One region of the Bacillus sp. 11B20 genome, then DNA from elsewhere that is predicted to be linked to it. Evidence: predicted binding sites of a transcription regulator. Region 1 holds the regulator's gene; the other holds the start of a gene.
What was found. The regulator Rex, encoded in region 1, represses fermentation and respiration genes when NADH is low (regulators of the CRP and FNR family bind a similar motif). The targets are predictions, from matches to a motif close to TTGTGAAATATTTCACAA.

Region 2: a site for Rex is predicted at 3,804-3,821, ahead of ACN6NB_RS18310 (cytochrome ubiquinol oxidase subunit I). Genes of this name have one in related genera too.

Annotation. Positions count from the first base shown of each region.
Region 1 is NZ_JBLZWZ010000006.1:1,758-9,916, reverse strand. It holds gene ACN6NB_RS02855 (CPBP family intramembrane glutamic endopeptidase) at 1-535, shown strand, start outside; gene ACN6NB_RS02850 (YdiK family protein) at 532-726, shown strand; gene ACN6NB_RS02845 (NUDIX hydrolase) at 783-1,406, shown strand; gene tatC (twin-arginine translocase subunit TatC) at 1,446-2,204, opposite strand; gene ACN6NB_RS02835 (twin-arginine translocase TatA/TatE family subunit) at 2,211-2,390, opposite strand; gene ACN6NB_RS02830 (redox-sensing transcriptional repressor Rex) at 2,418-3,071, opposite strand; gene moaC (cyclic pyranopterin monophosphate synthase MoaC) at 3,087-3,578, opposite strand; gene ACN6NB_RS02820 (ABC-F family ATP-binding cassette domain-containing protein) at 3,717-5,639, shown strand; gene tsaD (tRNA (adenosine(37)-N6)-threonylcarbamoyltransferase complex transferase subunit TsaD) at 5,909-6,937, opposite strand; gene rimI (ribosomal protein S18-alanine N-acetyltransferase) at 6,930-7,358, opposite strand; gene tsaB (tRNA (adenosine(37)-N6)-threonylcarbamoyltransferase complex dimerization subunit type 1 TsaB) at 7,384-8,073, opposite strand; gene tsaE (tRNA (adenosine(37)-N6)-threonylcarbamoyltransferase complex ATPase subunit type 1 TsaE) at 8,054-8,159, opposite strand, start outside.
Region 2 is NZ_JBLZWZ010000009.1:787,681-795,839, forward strand. It holds gene cydD (thiol reductant ABC exporter subunit CydD) at 1-1,315, opposite strand, end outside; gene cydB (cytochrome d ubiquinol oxidase subunit II) at 1,315-2,331, opposite strand; gene ACN6NB_RS18310 (cytochrome ubiquinol oxidase subunit I) at 2,318-3,733, opposite strand; gene isdG (heme oxygenase) at 4,055-5,170, opposite strand; gene ACN6NB_RS18320 (FecCD family ABC transporter permease) at 5,178-6,191, opposite strand; gene ACN6NB_RS18325 (ABC transporter substrate-binding protein) at 6,188-7,126, opposite strand; gene srtB (class B sortase) at 7,145-7,894, opposite strand; gene ACN6NB_RS18335 (ABC transporter ATP-binding protein) at 7,921-8,159, opposite strand, start outside.

The sequences.
Region 1 (8,159 bases):
CCCAAAAGCTTCACTGCGAAATGAAGCGCCAGCTTCAATCGGTTCTGCTATCGCATGGATCATTGGCGGTTTCTTTCTTTCTCTCTTTGCACAATCAATTGCGGGGGCGATTGAACAATATGCATTTGGCATTGGACGAGAATCTGAAAATACCCAAAACATTTTATCCATTATGGATGCCGTTCCTTGGCTTGTGATCGTCATCGCCCTGATTGGACCGATATTAGAGGAAATCATTTTCCGTAAAATCATCTTTGGTGTGATTTATGAAAAAACGAATTTCTTCATTGGAGCACTTGCCAGTTCAGTGGTTTTCGCTGCTGTACATTATGATTTTCCCCATATCTTGCTCTATACCGCAATGGGCTTTACCTTTGCCTTTTTATATGCGAAAACAAAACGAATCATTGTCCCAATCGGCGCTCATATGCTGATGAACTCACTTGTCGTTCTTGTGCAGATTGAGCCAGTGAAAAAAATGATTGAAGAACAATCTCAAACCATGCAAATGATTATTGGAGGCTTTTTCTCATGAGAAACCCAGTCGTATGGGGCATCATTTATTTTGCCGTAGGTGTGGCTTTCACCTATATGGCCATTCAAAATCCAGGTGACATGTGGTCATTTTACAGCATTTTGCTGATGGTGTTTGCGGCCTATAATATCAATATCGCGCTTAAAATGTTTGCCTTCTCTGTCAAACTCAAAAAACAGCAGCAAAAATAAATCAAAAACCATTTTCCGCGTTTGGAAAATGGTTTTTTTATGGAGGATGTAACTTCATGGAACATGAAAAACTTCGTTTCTTCAATGATCAGCATGAAACCATTGGAGCTGCCGCTCGTTCAGATGTCCACGCCCAAGGTCTTTGGCATGAAACATTTCATTTCTGGCTTCTTAAAAAGGAGCTTGGCACCGTGTATCTCTATTTTCAGCTAAGGAGTCCTGCAAAAAAGGATTTTCCTTCACTGTTTGATATCACCGCAGCAGGTCACCTTCTCGCAGATGAACAGCCTTCTGATGGCTTAAGAGAGGTAGAAGAAGAGCTTGGTCTTTCTATCCCTTTTGAGAACCTTACTTATACAGGAATCATAAAAGATGAAATTCACCTGCCTTCTTTCATTGACCGTGAGTTCTGCCATGTGTATCTTTATATGAATGAAGAAAAGCATATGGAAGTTCATCTACAGAAAGAAGAAGTTGCTGGTCTGTACAGAGCAAAACTGGTTGATGCACAGCAGCTTTTAACAGGATCATGTGAAAGAATTCGAATCGAGGGCTTTAAAGTTGATACAAACGGAGAACGACGTGAGGAAAGCAGGGAAGTACGTATTCGAGATTTTGTCTCGCATGAGCCCGCCTATTATGAGCACCTCTTTCACGCGATCAATCAATTTACACAATAGAAAAAGCATCGTGATCCCTTATTGGATCATGATGCTTTTTTATGAAACATAATGTTTTTCTTTCTCCTCTGTTTGCTGCATTTTGCGATAGGTCACTCTTGAAATGATAATGCTCACTTCGTATAAAACGAGCATTGGCAAGGTGACCATGAGGTGAGAAACAAGCTCTGGCGGTGTAATGAGTGCGGCAATGACAAGGAGGACAAAATAGGCATACTTCCGTATTTTTGATAAAAACATCGGTGTGATGATGCCGAGTCTGGTGAGAAACATCAACACGACTGGCATCTGAAACAAAAAGCCAAATGGAAGTGTTAGCTGCATTAGAAATGTAAAATACTCATGAATCCCAATGACTTGCTCTACATTTAAATCATTCGACATTCGCATCATAAAATCGACGACAAACGGAAATAAAATAAAGTAAGAGAAAGCCACACCGCTCAAAAATAAAAGCAGTGCAATCGGAATGTAAGCAAGTGTCACCTTTCTTTCTTTTTCATATAAGCCAGGACTCACAAACGCCCACAGCTGATATAAAATAACGGGACACGTCAAAACCAAAGCAATGACAAATGCGAACTGCATAAACACGTACAGTGGATCTGTAAGTTTAAATGCATTCAGCGTAAGTGTTGCCGCTTCATCGGTATTTTGTAAATACACAATGACCGGCTTAGCGAGAAAAAAACCAGCCACCATAAAGGCGACAAAAAACATCGCAATGATCACTAGGCGTTTTCGCAGTTCCACAATATGCTCCATAAGCGGCATATCTTTGACATTCATGAAGCTCATCCTATTCTACTGATCTTCTTTTTTCTTTTTTTCTTCCTGATCATCAGCTAAGCCTTTTGTGGCATTTTTGAATTCACGTAATGTATCTCCTGCTGCTCTTCCTAATTCAGGAAGCTTTTTCGGCCCAAAAATAATGAGCGCTACAATCGCAATCAGAATCAAACTCCCAGGACCGATCGGACCCATTTGCTCCACCCCCTTTACCCCTTTTCGTCAGTCCTCCTGCGTAACAGAGTAATGCTTTAAGAAATACACAAGAGACTGAAGTTCAACCGCCAAATCTATATGATGAATTCGAATGTGTTCCGGCACATTCAATCGAGCCGGCGTAAAGTTAAGGATTCCTTTGATGCCAAGGGCAATCAAACGATCTGTAATGGATTGAGCTGCTACGGCAGGTACTGTCAAAATTGCAACAGGGATATCTCCTACCTCTTGAACATGCTCTTCAAGCTTATCCAAATCATAGACAGGCACGCCGCCTATCTCACTTCCTATTTTACTCTCATTGACGTCAAAAGCCATTGAAATTTTTGTATTATTATTTTTTATGAAATTATAGTGTAAAAAAGCAGTCCCTAAATTCCCGACACCAATGAGCATGACATTGGTCATTTCATCTTGGTCAAGGGTCTTTCTGAAGAAGGTCAAGAGATAATCGACATTATAGCCATACCCTTTCTTCCCAAGTGCACCAAAGTACGAAAAATCTCGGCGAATGGTAGCAGAATCCACTTTGACTGCATCACTAAGCTCAGCTGATGACACCCTTTGTTTTCCTGATGCATGCAAATTTTTTAAAAAACGGTAGTAAAGCGGCAAACGTTTGGCTGTCGCTTGTGGAATTTTTGACTGATCTATATTCATATAAGGTCCTCCAACTTAAATATCAGATGCTCTGTGAAAATCACCGTTTTTCCCGCCTGTCTTTTCAATTAGATAGGTTGGACCGATGATCATGCCTTTATCAATCGCTTTGCACATATCGTAAACGGTCAGTGCACATACTGAAGCAGAAGTGAGCGCTTCCATCTCCACACCCGTACTTCCTTTTGTTTTCACCTGTACTTGTATGTTCAGGATGTGCGCATTTCCGTCTTCCTCCCAATTAAAGGAGATATCCACGCCTTTTAGTGCAAGCGGATGACACATTGGAATGATGGTAGATGTTTGCTTTGCTGCCATGATGCCAGCAACCTGTGCAACAGACAGCACATCCCCTTTTCCAATTTCATGCTGTTGTATTTTATGAAACACTTCTTTTATCATACGAACACTTGAAACAGCAACGGCGGTTCTCACTGTAGACGATTTGTCACTAATGTCGACCATCTTTGCTCTCCCCTGTTCGTTAAAGTGGCTAAATTGACTCATCTTTCAACGCTCCCTCACTCAAATGATACACTATTTTTTCCTATCTGTCTTTCATTTGAATATGGCGATTGTATGTAACATTTGCCGGTTTACTGCTGATAAGCTACACTTAACATATTATAGCAGAGGTGAAGTTACATGATGATTCTACAAGTGAATCAGCTGTCCAAATCGTTTGGCGCTGATACCGTTTTAACGAATATAAAATTGGAAGTCAAAGCAAGGGATCGAATTGCCATTGTAGGTCGTAACGGCGCAGGCAAATCCACGCTTTTGAAAATCATTGCCGGTCAAATGTCTTACGAGCAAGGTGAGATCATCAAACCAAAAGACCTATCGATCGGCTATTTAGCACAGCATACCGATGTGACGTCTACACGTACGCTAAAAGACGAATTATTATCGGTTTTTGATCATTTAAAAGAGATGGAACAAGAGATGAGAACCATTGAGGAGAAAATGGCTTCTTCCACAGGTTCTGAGCTGGAAGCCCTGATGAAAACCTATGACAGGCTTCAGCAGGAATTTAAAGATCAAGGCGGCTATCAATATGAAGCAGATGTCCGCTCCATTCTTCATGGACTCGGCTTTAGTCATTTTGAAGATGAGACAACCGTCCAATCTTTAAGCGGCGGCCAGAAAACCCGTTTAGCACTTGGAAAGCTCTTGTTAATGAAACCAGAACTCTTAATTCTGGATGAGCCGACAAACCATTTAGATATTGATACCTTATCATGGCTTGAGCAGTATTTGCAAAATTATACAGGTGCCATTCTCATCGTGTCCCATGACCGCTATTTCTTAGACAAAGTCGTAAACCACGTCTATGAAGTCTCAAGAACTTCGATGAAAAAGTTTGCAGGGAACTATAGTAAGTATCTGGATCTGAAAGCAGAGCAGCTCGAGCGGGATATGAAACTATACGAAAAGCAGCAAGAAGAGATCTCAAAGCTCCAGGATTTCGTGGACCGCAACCTGGCAAGAGCCTCCACCACAAAGCGCGCTCAAAGCAGACGCAAACAGCTCGAACGGATGGATCGTTTAGATAAGCCTTTAGGAGATGAAAAATCTGCAAACTTTCATTTTGATATTACGAGACAAAGCGGCAATGATGTACTGAAGGTACATGATCTCGATATTAGTTATGATGAAAAAACACCGCTCCTATCCTCTCTTTCTTTTCAGATTAAACGCGAGGATAGTGTGGCACTCATTGGTCCTAACGGGATCGGGAAATCAACCCTTTTAAAAACGTTAACGAACACATTAACACCGGTAAAAGGCGACATCACTTTTGGATCTCATGTCACGATCGGCTACTATGACCAAGAGCAAGCCAAACTGACATCCTCGAAAAAAGTGCTAAATGAGCTTTGGGATGATTATCCTCATATGAATGAAAAAGAAATTCGGACATGTTTAGGAAACTTCCTCTTCTCAGGTGATGATGTTTTAAAACCTGTCCATGCATTAAGCGGTGGGGAAAAAGCACGTCTTGCACTGGCAAAGCTGATGCTCCAAAAAGCCAATTTCCTTATTCTCGATGAACCGACAAACCATCTGGACTTAGATAGTAAGGAAATTTTAGAGAATGCACTGATCGATTATCCAGGAACCATCTTATTTGTCTCGCATGATCGTTATTTTATCAATCGTCTCGCTACGAAAGTATTCGAGCTGTCGCCTACAGAAACTAAAGAATATCTCGGTGATTATGACTACTACCTCGAAAAGAAAAATGAACAACTAGAGCTGAAGGCACTTCAAGAAAATGAACCGGTTAAAAAACAAGCTGCCCAGCCAGTAGAAACAACAAAGCTTTCTTATGCTGAAGAAAAAGAACTGAAAAAGAAAGAAAGACAAAAGCAGCGCAGGATTGAAGAAATTGAAAAACGGATTGCTGTCATTGAAGACAAGCTCGGTGAAAATGAAGAGCTGTTATGTGATCCTGATATTTTTCAAGATCACGAGAAGGTTCAAGCCATTCAAACAGAAAATGATACGCTCAATCAAGAGTTAGAATCACTTTTTGCGGAGTGGGAAGAGCTCTCAGATTCTTAAAGAGTGCCCTAAAGGGTACTCTTTTTTCTTTCAATGAAAATTTATTATCCACAACGATACCCACAATAACTTCTTGATTATTCTTAAACACTTTAGACTTATCCACTTTATCCACAGTGTTTTAATCACATATCCACAAAAAATGTCGTATTTATACACATCCTCTTGACTTTAAAACGAAATTTTCTAACAATTGTGGATATTTAGCGTTTACATGTGAATAAATCGCTTTCATAGAAAAATAAAAACCCCTGTAATCCACAGGAGTTTTATTTATATGAGGCTAGCGGCAATCCTGGCTGGCCATTCATCGCCATATCGCCTCTGATTCCTTTTTCAAACACAATGGTTCCAGCGGCAGCGATCATGGCTGCATTGTCTGTGCAAAGTGATAATGGCGGAATAATAACCTTCACGTCTGGCAGTTTCGTGAATGCTGATGTTAAAGCTTCTCTTAATCCTTTATTGGCAGCGACTCCTCCAGCTAGAACAACCTGCTTCACACCATAGGCTTCTGCTGCTTTCAATGTTTTCCCAACAAGCACCTCAATGACACTTGCTTGAAAACTTGCGGCTAAATTCTCTGGGGCAATCGTTTCTCCCTTTTGTGACGCATTGTGTAAGGTGTTGATCACAGCTGATTTTAAACCACTGAAGCTAAAGTGATAAGACCCTTCTTCAAGCCATGCACGAGGAAGCTTAATTGTCGGCTCTCCTTCATGTGCTAACCGATCAATATGAGGTCCGCCTGGGTACGGGAGACCCATCGTCCGGGCCACTTTATCGTAGGCTTCTCCAGCTGCATCATCTAATGTTTCTCCGATGACCTCAAAAGATCCGTGCTCCTTCATTAAAACAAGCTCAGTATGTCCGCCAGAGACAACAAGAGCTAAACATGGAAACTCCAATTCATCAACAAGCTGGTTGGCATAAATATGCCCTGCAATATGATGAACACCAACAAGAGGAATTTGATGGGCAAAGCTCAGTGCCTTTGCTGCATTGACGCCAATCAGCAGGGCACCGACGAGACCGGGCCCTTCCGTAACAGCAATCGCATCCAAATCCTTAAAGCTCATACCCGCCTGTGTCATCACTTCTTCTAATACGATGGTGACTTGCTCCACGTGATGCCTCGAAGCAATTTCAGGTACAACACCGCCAAATCGTTTATGACTGTCTATTTGCGAGGCGACCACATTTGCCACGATTTCCTTTCCATTTTTCACAATGGATGCAGCTGTTTCATCACAGCTTGTTTCTATTCCTAATATGAATCGATCTGTTTGTTCACTCATTTATATTCACCCACATGACTAATGCATCTTCTCCATTATCCGTATAATAATTCTTTCGAATAGAAGCTGGTCTGAAACCGAGCTTTTCATAGAGGGATTGTGCTGGTGTATTTGAAACCCGCACCTCTAAAGAAAGATGATCTGTCTTTTTTTCTTTGCAAAATTCCATGACATATCGAAGCAATGCTTCCCCGTAGCCTTTTCCTCTATGCTCAGGGAGAATCGCAATGTTCGTAATTTGTGCATCGTCCATGACAATCCAGACCCCGCAATATCCAACAGGCTGCTGATCTTCTTCGATGAGGAAATAATGGCTGTATTGGTTATGAAGAATCTCATAGACAAACGATTCCTTTTTCCAAGGCGCTGTAAACGAATGCACTTCAATCGTATACACTTCTGGAATGTCCGCTACTGTCATTTGTCGTATTTCTGCTATGTTAAGGTTATTTTTGTCCTTCAAGCCATTTCACTTCCGCTTCTGCCAAACGAATATAGTTAGGAACAAGCTGATGAACATCTTCAGCAGGACGAGCTGCGCCTAAAAATGCAAGCACTGAAGGTCTTGGGTTATGAAATGTCCCCCCTGCCAGTACAGCCGTTTCTCCTAAAATGGAGCGAATGCTCTCTTCATGAAGGTGCACATCTTGTCCAAGAAATAGAACAGGTTTTCCTGTCTTCTTCAGCTCATGAAGCCAATCCGTGAGCAGGATATTTTGATCTGGTTCGACCTCTTTGATCTTACCTTTTTCAAACGTATATAGCCCAGTATAAACTTGTCCTCTTCTCGCATCAAATAGAGGTGAGATATACCCATCAAAATATTGACCATTTGCCGCAAGCGCTTCTAAACTCGAAACAGCCGATATCGGGATAGACAGCGTCCACGCAAGTGTTTTTGCTATGGTAACACCTATTCTGACGCCAGTGTAAGAACCAGGTCCTTTTGCCACAACGATTTTACTTAGTTCGCTTGGTGCTACACCACATTCTTTCATTAATGCTTCAACAGTGGGCATTGCTCGGACGGAATGGTTCTTTTTTAAATACGTAATGCTCTCGCCAATCACAGTGAGGTCTCTTACAAGAGCAATTCCTAGTGTATGGTTTGATGTATCAATGGCCAGTATGGTCAAATTCTTTCATCTCCTTACAAAGGGACTCATAACGCTCCCCTTTTGCATCAAACGTGAGATGCCGTTCTTCTTCACGTTCTGTTCTC
Region 2 (8,159 bases), on a different contig from region 1:
CATCTGTTGCATTCGGTTCATAAAAACGAATGTTTTCTCTTAATGTCATGTGAAATAAATAGGGGTGCTGCGGCATATAGACAACTTCCTTTTGCCATTCCTTCATCTGTAAATGAACAAGCGGCTGGCCGTTTAGCGTGATTTCACCCGAAGACGGTTCAACAAAGCCGCCAAGGACATCGGTTAACGTCGATTTCCCTGAACCACTGGCACCAATAATGCCGATTTTTTTCTTTCCTTTGACAGTGAGATCTACATCCTGAATGGAATAAGGGGCATGTTCATCATGCTGGACACAAACATCTTGCAGCGTGAGCACGGATTGTGCATCCCACTTGCCTAGCTGCACAGATTGTGTCTCCTGCGTGCGAAAGCCCTTTTCTTCTAAAATGACCTGCATAGCTTCATTCGCTTCTTTTCCATTTAACGTCGCATGATAATCATTTCCTACTTCACGTACCGGCAGGAAATACTCTGGCGCCAGCATAAGCGCCGTCAAAGCCGGCAATAAGAGAAGCTCTCCTTCAATTAATCGCAAGCCAAGAAAAACAGCGACGGTTGCAATCGATAGCATGGAAAAGAAATCGAGCGCAAACGATGACAGAAAGGCGACCTTCAGTGTGCTCATGGTCGCTTTTCGATATCGCTTTGACACCTCTGCAATATTACGGGAGTGCTTTTTGCTGATACCTAAGTAACGAAGCGTCTCAAGGCCGCGGAGAGAGTCAGTAAAATGATTGGATAATTTCTCATACGATCTCCATTGTTTGGCCGCTTTACGCTGAGCAACAAGGCCTAGCAAAATCATAAAAATAATTAAAATAGGCAGCGTCACAATTAAAATGACGGCCGATGTTTCATCTAATGTCCACACATAGATCAGGACCATTGCCGGAATCACTGCCATGTTCACCATTTTCGGCAAAAACAGCTGTAAATACTGACGGTATTGAGCAATTCCTTCCATTGCTAATGTGACAAGCTTACCTGTCCCCTTTTTCTTTGCGAAGGCAGGCCCTAATCGAAAGAGTTGGTCTAGCAGCTGCTTTCTGACGTCTGCTCCAATTCGGGAAGAGTACGTAAACATGACCTTCTCCCGAATCAAGGTGAGACCGTGCCGCACAAGAAAGGCAGCAAGAAATAGCAGGACATATGGCGTTGCCTGCGAGAGGCTTTTCCCGTCAAACAGCGTTGTAATGGCATGTGCCAGCCACTGTGCTTGGAAAATAATACTTGCTCCTTGGATGAGTGACACAATACCTAAGAGGGCAAGAAGCCCTCTCATTCCTTTTAGTTGAAGCAAACGTTTATCCATTAGTAGGTCATTGGCTCCTTACCGCTTACACGTTTACGGAAGACGTAATAGCTCCAAATTTGATACCCAAGCACAAAGGGCAGCAAAGAAATGGCCACAATCGTCATGACCGTCAGTGAATAAGATCCAGATGCAGCGTTTTGAATCGTGAGATCAAATGAATGGCTGATTGAACTAATCATGACGCGCGGGAACAATGCAGTGAACAGCATGGACACCGTCACCATGATGCCTGCGCCTGTGAATAAGAATGTCCAGCCATCACGTTCTTTTCTCATCAAAACAAGAGCAGCTATATAACAAGCCACAATCAGCACAGTTAACGGAATGGTGATGATCGGGCGTACGGTATAAATGTCTGTTTCTATGATGGACACACCGACAAAAATAACAAGAACAGGGAGTGCAATAAGCAGGACACGCTGGCCCAGTTTTCTTGCACGATCTCTTAATTCACCCTCTGTACGAAGTGTGACGAAAATCAAGCCATGCAACAGGCAAAGAACTGTCACAGCTACCCCGCCGATCACTGAATAAAGATTCACAAAGTCCGTAAAACCAGCGTACATGTTCATGTCTTGATCAATTGGCATCCCGCGTAAAATACTCGTGAATAATACACCTAGTAAAAATGGCGGAAGCAGACTGCCAAAGAAGATGACCCAGTCCCACACCTTGATCCAAGAGGCTTTCTCAACCTTCCCTCGGAATTCAAAGGCGACCCCGCGCCCAATGAGCGCTAAGAGGAGAACCGCAAACGGAATATAGTATCCGCTGAACATCGTGGCATACCAGTGAGGAAATGCAGCGAAAATAGCGCCGCCAGCTGTAATCAGCCAGACCTCATTCGCATCCCAGAAAGGACCAATCGTATTGATTAAAATGCGGCGCTCGTGCGCGTCCTTTCCAAGCAGCTGCATGGACATCCCGACACCAAAATCAAATCCTTCTAAGAAGAAAAATCCAACAAACAATACTGCGACAAGAATAAACCAAATCTCGTTAAGATATGCCATGATATGCGCCTCCATCAAATGGATCTGTAGACAGGTCCGTTTCATCCTTTTGATCTGTATCTTCTTCAGAATGTGCACCTTTTTTAATTTCTCGAATGAATAAGTAAGCGAGCACAATAGCAAGAATCAGATACATCGCCGTAAAGCTAATGACTGAGAATAACAGCATGCCATACGATACGTTCGGTGAAATCGATTGAGCCGTCGTCATCATGCCAAAGACGGTCCACGGCTGACGCCCGATCTCAGTCATGATCCAGCCGGCTGAGTTCGCAATAAACGGGAACGCAATCATCCATACCATGAAGCGTAAATACCATTTGTTTGTTTCAAGTTTCTTTCTAAAGCTTAAGTACAAGCCAATCATACTAGCAAAAATCATCAGCATGCCTGCACCGACCATGATTCTAAAGCTCCAGAATGTTGTTTTCACTGGCGGAATATAGTCCCCGGGACCAAACTTGGCTTCATATTCTTTTTGAAGTGTCAGCATACCTGGAACATCCCCGCTGAACTTCGAATAAGCCAAATAACTTAAGGCAAACGGAATATTGATCTCCGCAGAGTTTTCTTTTTTATCTGTGTCAATGTTGGCAAATAGTGTCCAAGCCGCTGGATCTCCACTATCCTTCCAAAGGGCTTCACTTGCTGCCATTTTCATTGGCTGTGATTTCATTAAATGCTTCGCTTGATCGTGTCCAGAGAACGCCACACCTAAGCCAGAAATTAAAGCGAGGACCATCGCAATCTGGAATGACTTTTTGAAAAAGGCGATTTCTTGCTTTTTAATCATTTTATAGGCACTAACTCCTGCAATAAAGAAAGCTCCTGTTGCCAGTGCACCAAACAGAACGTGCGGGAATTCAACCCAAAGCTGCGGGTTCGTTACAAGAGCGCCAAAATCATTCATTTCTGCACGACCATTTTTAATGGCAAATCCAACTGGCTCCTGCATAAATGAGTTGGCGAGTAAAATCCAAAACGCCGAAAAGATCGTACCAAGGGAAACAAGCCAAATGCACAATAAATGAATCTTCTTCGGCAGACGATCCCAGCCGAATATCCAAAGTCCAATAAATGTAGATTCAAGGAAAAAGGCCAAAAGCGCTTCAATGGCAAGCGGTGCACCAAAGACATCACCGACAAACCTTGAATAATCTGACCAGTTCATCCCAAACTGGAATTCCTGCAGAATCCCTGTCACCACACCTACTGCAAAGTTAAGTAAGAACAGGTGACCCCAAAACTTCGCCATCTTTTTATAGATGTCTTTTTTCTTGACGACATAAAGGGTCTGCATCAATGCGACGATAAACACCAAACCTATTGACATAGGAACAAAAATAAAATGAAATAATGTCGTTGAAGCAAATTGAAATCTTGCTAAAAACAGCTCACTCACAGCCTTACATCCTCCCTTACTTTCACATGCCGAACGATTCATGCTCACCATTTCACAAAACGTTCACTATTTGTTCAATGATTCACAAATAAAAGTCCATTTGAAATGGTTCACTCGGTGAAATTTTACTCTTGATTTTCATTCGGTTAGTTATTTATACCTGTACTTTACACCCATACGCTTCAAAAATAAAGTAAATTTTACCTAAAAATTGGATGGTATTGTGTCAGTTGTTTGAATACTTTGTCAAAAATATGTGACGGAAAATAAAAAAGCGAAAAAAATAGCGCTGCATGTGGGCCGCAGCGCTGTGTTTCTATTTTAAGCTTTTTTCTGTAAAGCAGGTCTTGTCACTTGTACTTCATAGTACGTAATTTTGTTTTTTAATAGCCCTTCAGGTTTCGCTTTTCCGTGAGCGTGTGCATCTCCAAATGCCTGAGATTTTGTCCAGTTCACAAAATCTTCTTTTCGATTCCAGCGGGTATGAATGGTCACTTCATCGTAATCAGTTGTCTGCTGTGTGACCCAGACTTCCATGCCTAAAAATCCTTCCATGAATTCTACTTGTCCCTGCTTGTTAAAACGCTTGACGAGGTGGTCTGCACTGCCTTTTTCTACTCTAACCTGGTTGTTTACAATGATCATGTTTGATTCATCTCCCTTTTGTTGTTGGATCGAAGCGATTGGGATAATGAGCGGATGCTCTCCATCTAAGTGAACCTCTGCCTGAATCCCAAAGACTTCTTTGAAAAAGTTTTCTGTTAATACTTCGTTTGGTGTCCCTATTTGGTAAACCTGACCACGCTTCATCGCAATCAGGCGGTCACAATATTTTGCTGCCTGCTGCAGGTCATGAAGAACCATTAAAATGGTGATCCCATGCGTTTCATTCAGCTGTTTGAGCAGCTCTAGTAAATCAAGCTGGTGCGCAATATCTAAGTAAGTGGTAGGCTCATCCAGAATAATCGTCTCTGTCTTCTGAGCCAGTGCCATTGCAATATACGCCTTCTGCCTTTCTCCGCCTGACAATGTATGCAGCATCCTGTTTTCATTCACGCGGCTATTTGTCACATCAAGCGCCCACTCTATCGCTTCCTGATCTGTCTGCGAGCTCTTTTTCCAGATCGAACGATGCGGACTGCGTCCAAGTGCAACCAGCTCACGTACTGTCATCGATGGGATGGCAGTTCTCGTCTGCATCAGAACGGCAATTTCCTGTGCAATCTCCTGTGCTGTCATTTCTTTTTGCGGGATATTGTGAATATAAATCATGCCGCTTTCGATCGACGTAAGGCGTGCGGCCGCTTTAATAAACGTCGACTTCCCTGACCCATTCGGTCCAATAATTCCTGTTACACTCCCTTTAGGCACAGCTGCTGAAATAGACGACAGCCGAAAGCCTCCTTGACTGAGGCTCACGTCATCCATCGCAATCACATCCAACTTAACCCCTCCCTTTCTTTTTTAATAAATAGAGGAAGAAAGGTGCACCAATACAGGCAAGCAGAATACCAACAGGCAGTTCAACCGGTGTAAACCATACCCGTGCTGCTGTATCAGCAAAGACCACAAGTACGCCGCCGCCCAGCATTGAGATCGGAAGCAGGTACCGGTAGTCATCTCCAATTAAAAGGCGGATAAAATGAGGAACGACAAGACCGACAAATCCAATTAAACCGCTCACGCTTACCGCTGCACCCGCCAAAAGCGCCGCCAGTGCAATTAAGAAAAAACGGGTTCGCTCGACTCTAAGGCCGAGCAGCTGCGCTGACTCATCACCAAGTAAAAGAAGATTTGCGGGCTTGATCGCAAAAAAACAAAGACACAAACCGGCAAGCGCATAGGGTGACACAAAGCTCAGATGATGCCAGCTCCGTCCATTTAATCCTCCCGATAAAAAAGGCAGAACAGCCTGCACACGCTCACTATAAAGCACCATCAACCCATTCATGACCGCACCAAGCAGCGCATTGACTGCCACTCCCGCCAGAATCAATTTCAGTGGCGAAACCCCTTGGTCAAACGACAGGATATACACAACGAGTGCCGCTAATAAAGCGCCAAGGAAGGCAGCCGCTGGAAGCAGATACGTGAATTGTGGAAACACAATCATGCTGAGTACAGCCGCTAATCCACCGCCGGCGGTCACTCCGATGATGCCAGGGTCAGCGAGTGGATTTCGGACGACTCCTTGTAAAATCGCTCCTGATGCTGCGAGACAGGCCCCGACGATGAAGCCTATGAGAACGCGCGGCAGGCGTAAATCCATGACGATTTTTTCATGGACAGGCTGGCCTGATCCCGTCAAAGCAGCGATCAAATCTGGCAGCGATAATTGAACAGAACCTAATGCAAGCCCTAGACATATGCCCACACCTAGCGAAAGAAGCAGTCCTGGTATCAGCCACCTTCGTCTTGACTGTCTTTTTTGAAAATCTAACTCTGCATTCACCTTCATGATGACAATCGCTTCAATCTCTTCTCTAGTTCATCAATCGCCTTGATGACGTCTGCGCCTGGATTTGTCCCGAATAAATCACTAGGCAGAATCTCCACGCGGCCATTTTTGACAGCTGATACGTCGTGCCATGCTGCATTCTGTTTCATTTCACTTATAAAGCCCGCTTTCACATCTTCAGGATTGCTGTGTGTCATGAGCAGAATGAGATCAGGATCGGCTTCGATCACCATTTCTGCATTGATTTGGGCGTATTGAGGGAATTTTTCGAGTGCTGGTTCATTCTCAGCAATGTTTGCACCCCCAGCGATATGCAGTAAATCTCCGCTTAAGGATTGAGGAAGCGCCGCCATATATGTGCCGGGTGCACCGTACACAACGAGTGTTTTTACTTTTTTCTTAGGCTGCTTGACCTGCTTTTTCCGCTCAACAATTTGATCATTGAGTGCTTTAGCCTTTTGCTGCTTCCCAAGCAACTCCCCAAATAACGAAATTTGGCGCTGGATGTCCTTCACTGAATTGGCGCTTGTCAAAAGAAGCTGTGAACCAATTCCTTCTATTGTAGAGATGTCCTTGCTGTTTAATTGTTCATTTCCAAGCACAACATCAGGGTTTAAGCTTGTGATCAGCTCTACATCAAATTGATGCGTTGTGCCAATCGTTTGTACGGACTTTGCCTTTTGTAAGCTGTCTGGTAACTCGGCAGTTGGCCTGCCGACCGCCTCACCGCCTAAAGCATATAGAATGCTCAAGTCCCCGGTCGATAAGGCAACGATACGCTGAGGGGATTCATCAAATGACAGCGTTCTTCCGGTAAAATCCTTTATCTTCAGCGCTCCCGCCACGCTTTCTTTCTCTACAGGTGCTGCCTGACTGCATCCGCCGAGGAGAAGCATCAAGACGAGTCCCGCCAAGATCACATGTGAAAATTTCAACCGTCTGTCTCTCCTTTTCTAGTAAACTTTCTTTAGCTTTGCCTGTACCACAAGACGCCCGTTTTTAGGTGCAAGTACATGATCACAGGTCGATAAGGTGAGGATGAGGTCATCTGTGGACACGTCTGTCTTCGTTTGATAGATTGATTTCTTCCGCACAGCTTGCAAGTAATGGGCATATTCGCCAAGATCCTGAAAATCGGTTTGAATATAATCGAAGTCAACCGTCGTTTCATACACGGCAAAAATCTCCGCTTCATAGCTTTGATACAGCGTATCGTACTGAAATGTCCGGTGCTCATGGAAGAAATCTTTTTTTAGATAGTTTGTGAGTCCAGCAAACATGGATCCATCCCTCATCCGATGGCCGTACACCACTGTATTTGGGCTTTCATGCAGGACATCATTACGATAATCCATAAAGATACTGCCTGCCCGGGTGTCGTTTTTTAAATAATTACGAGTTAAGTAGAACGCATTATCGCGAGATTGAACGATCGGATACTGAATCATCGTATCCTCCATATTGATCCAGCCGACAATGTCCTCATTCACCTTCCGCAACTCATCAAATGACGAACGGATATTTCCCGACTCCCGTTTTTCATTCATTTCTTCATGTCCATACATCGTCTGGGCCTTTGCAAGCACCTGGCGATTTTGATAATAACCGAAAAGCTCGAAGCCGATAGCTGTACCGCTATAAATAAATACGCCTAAACAAACAATCGTCAGCATCCGCTGCCAGAGCTTTTTTCCTCGTTTCACACTGTCTCACCTGCTTTTTGCCCAGCTTATATGCCAACAGGCACGATGTACATTCCTGTTTCTGCATCCTGTCTAATCGTCACGGACACATCATAAATGTGCCGCACGTTTTCCTCTGTTAACACATCGTTTGGCTGTCCTTCACTGATAATCTGTCCATCCTTCATCGCTATGATGATATCGCTGTAGCGGACAGCCTGATTCATATCGTGGAGCACCATGACAATGGTTAATCCATGCCTGGCATTCAGCTCACGAATCAGCT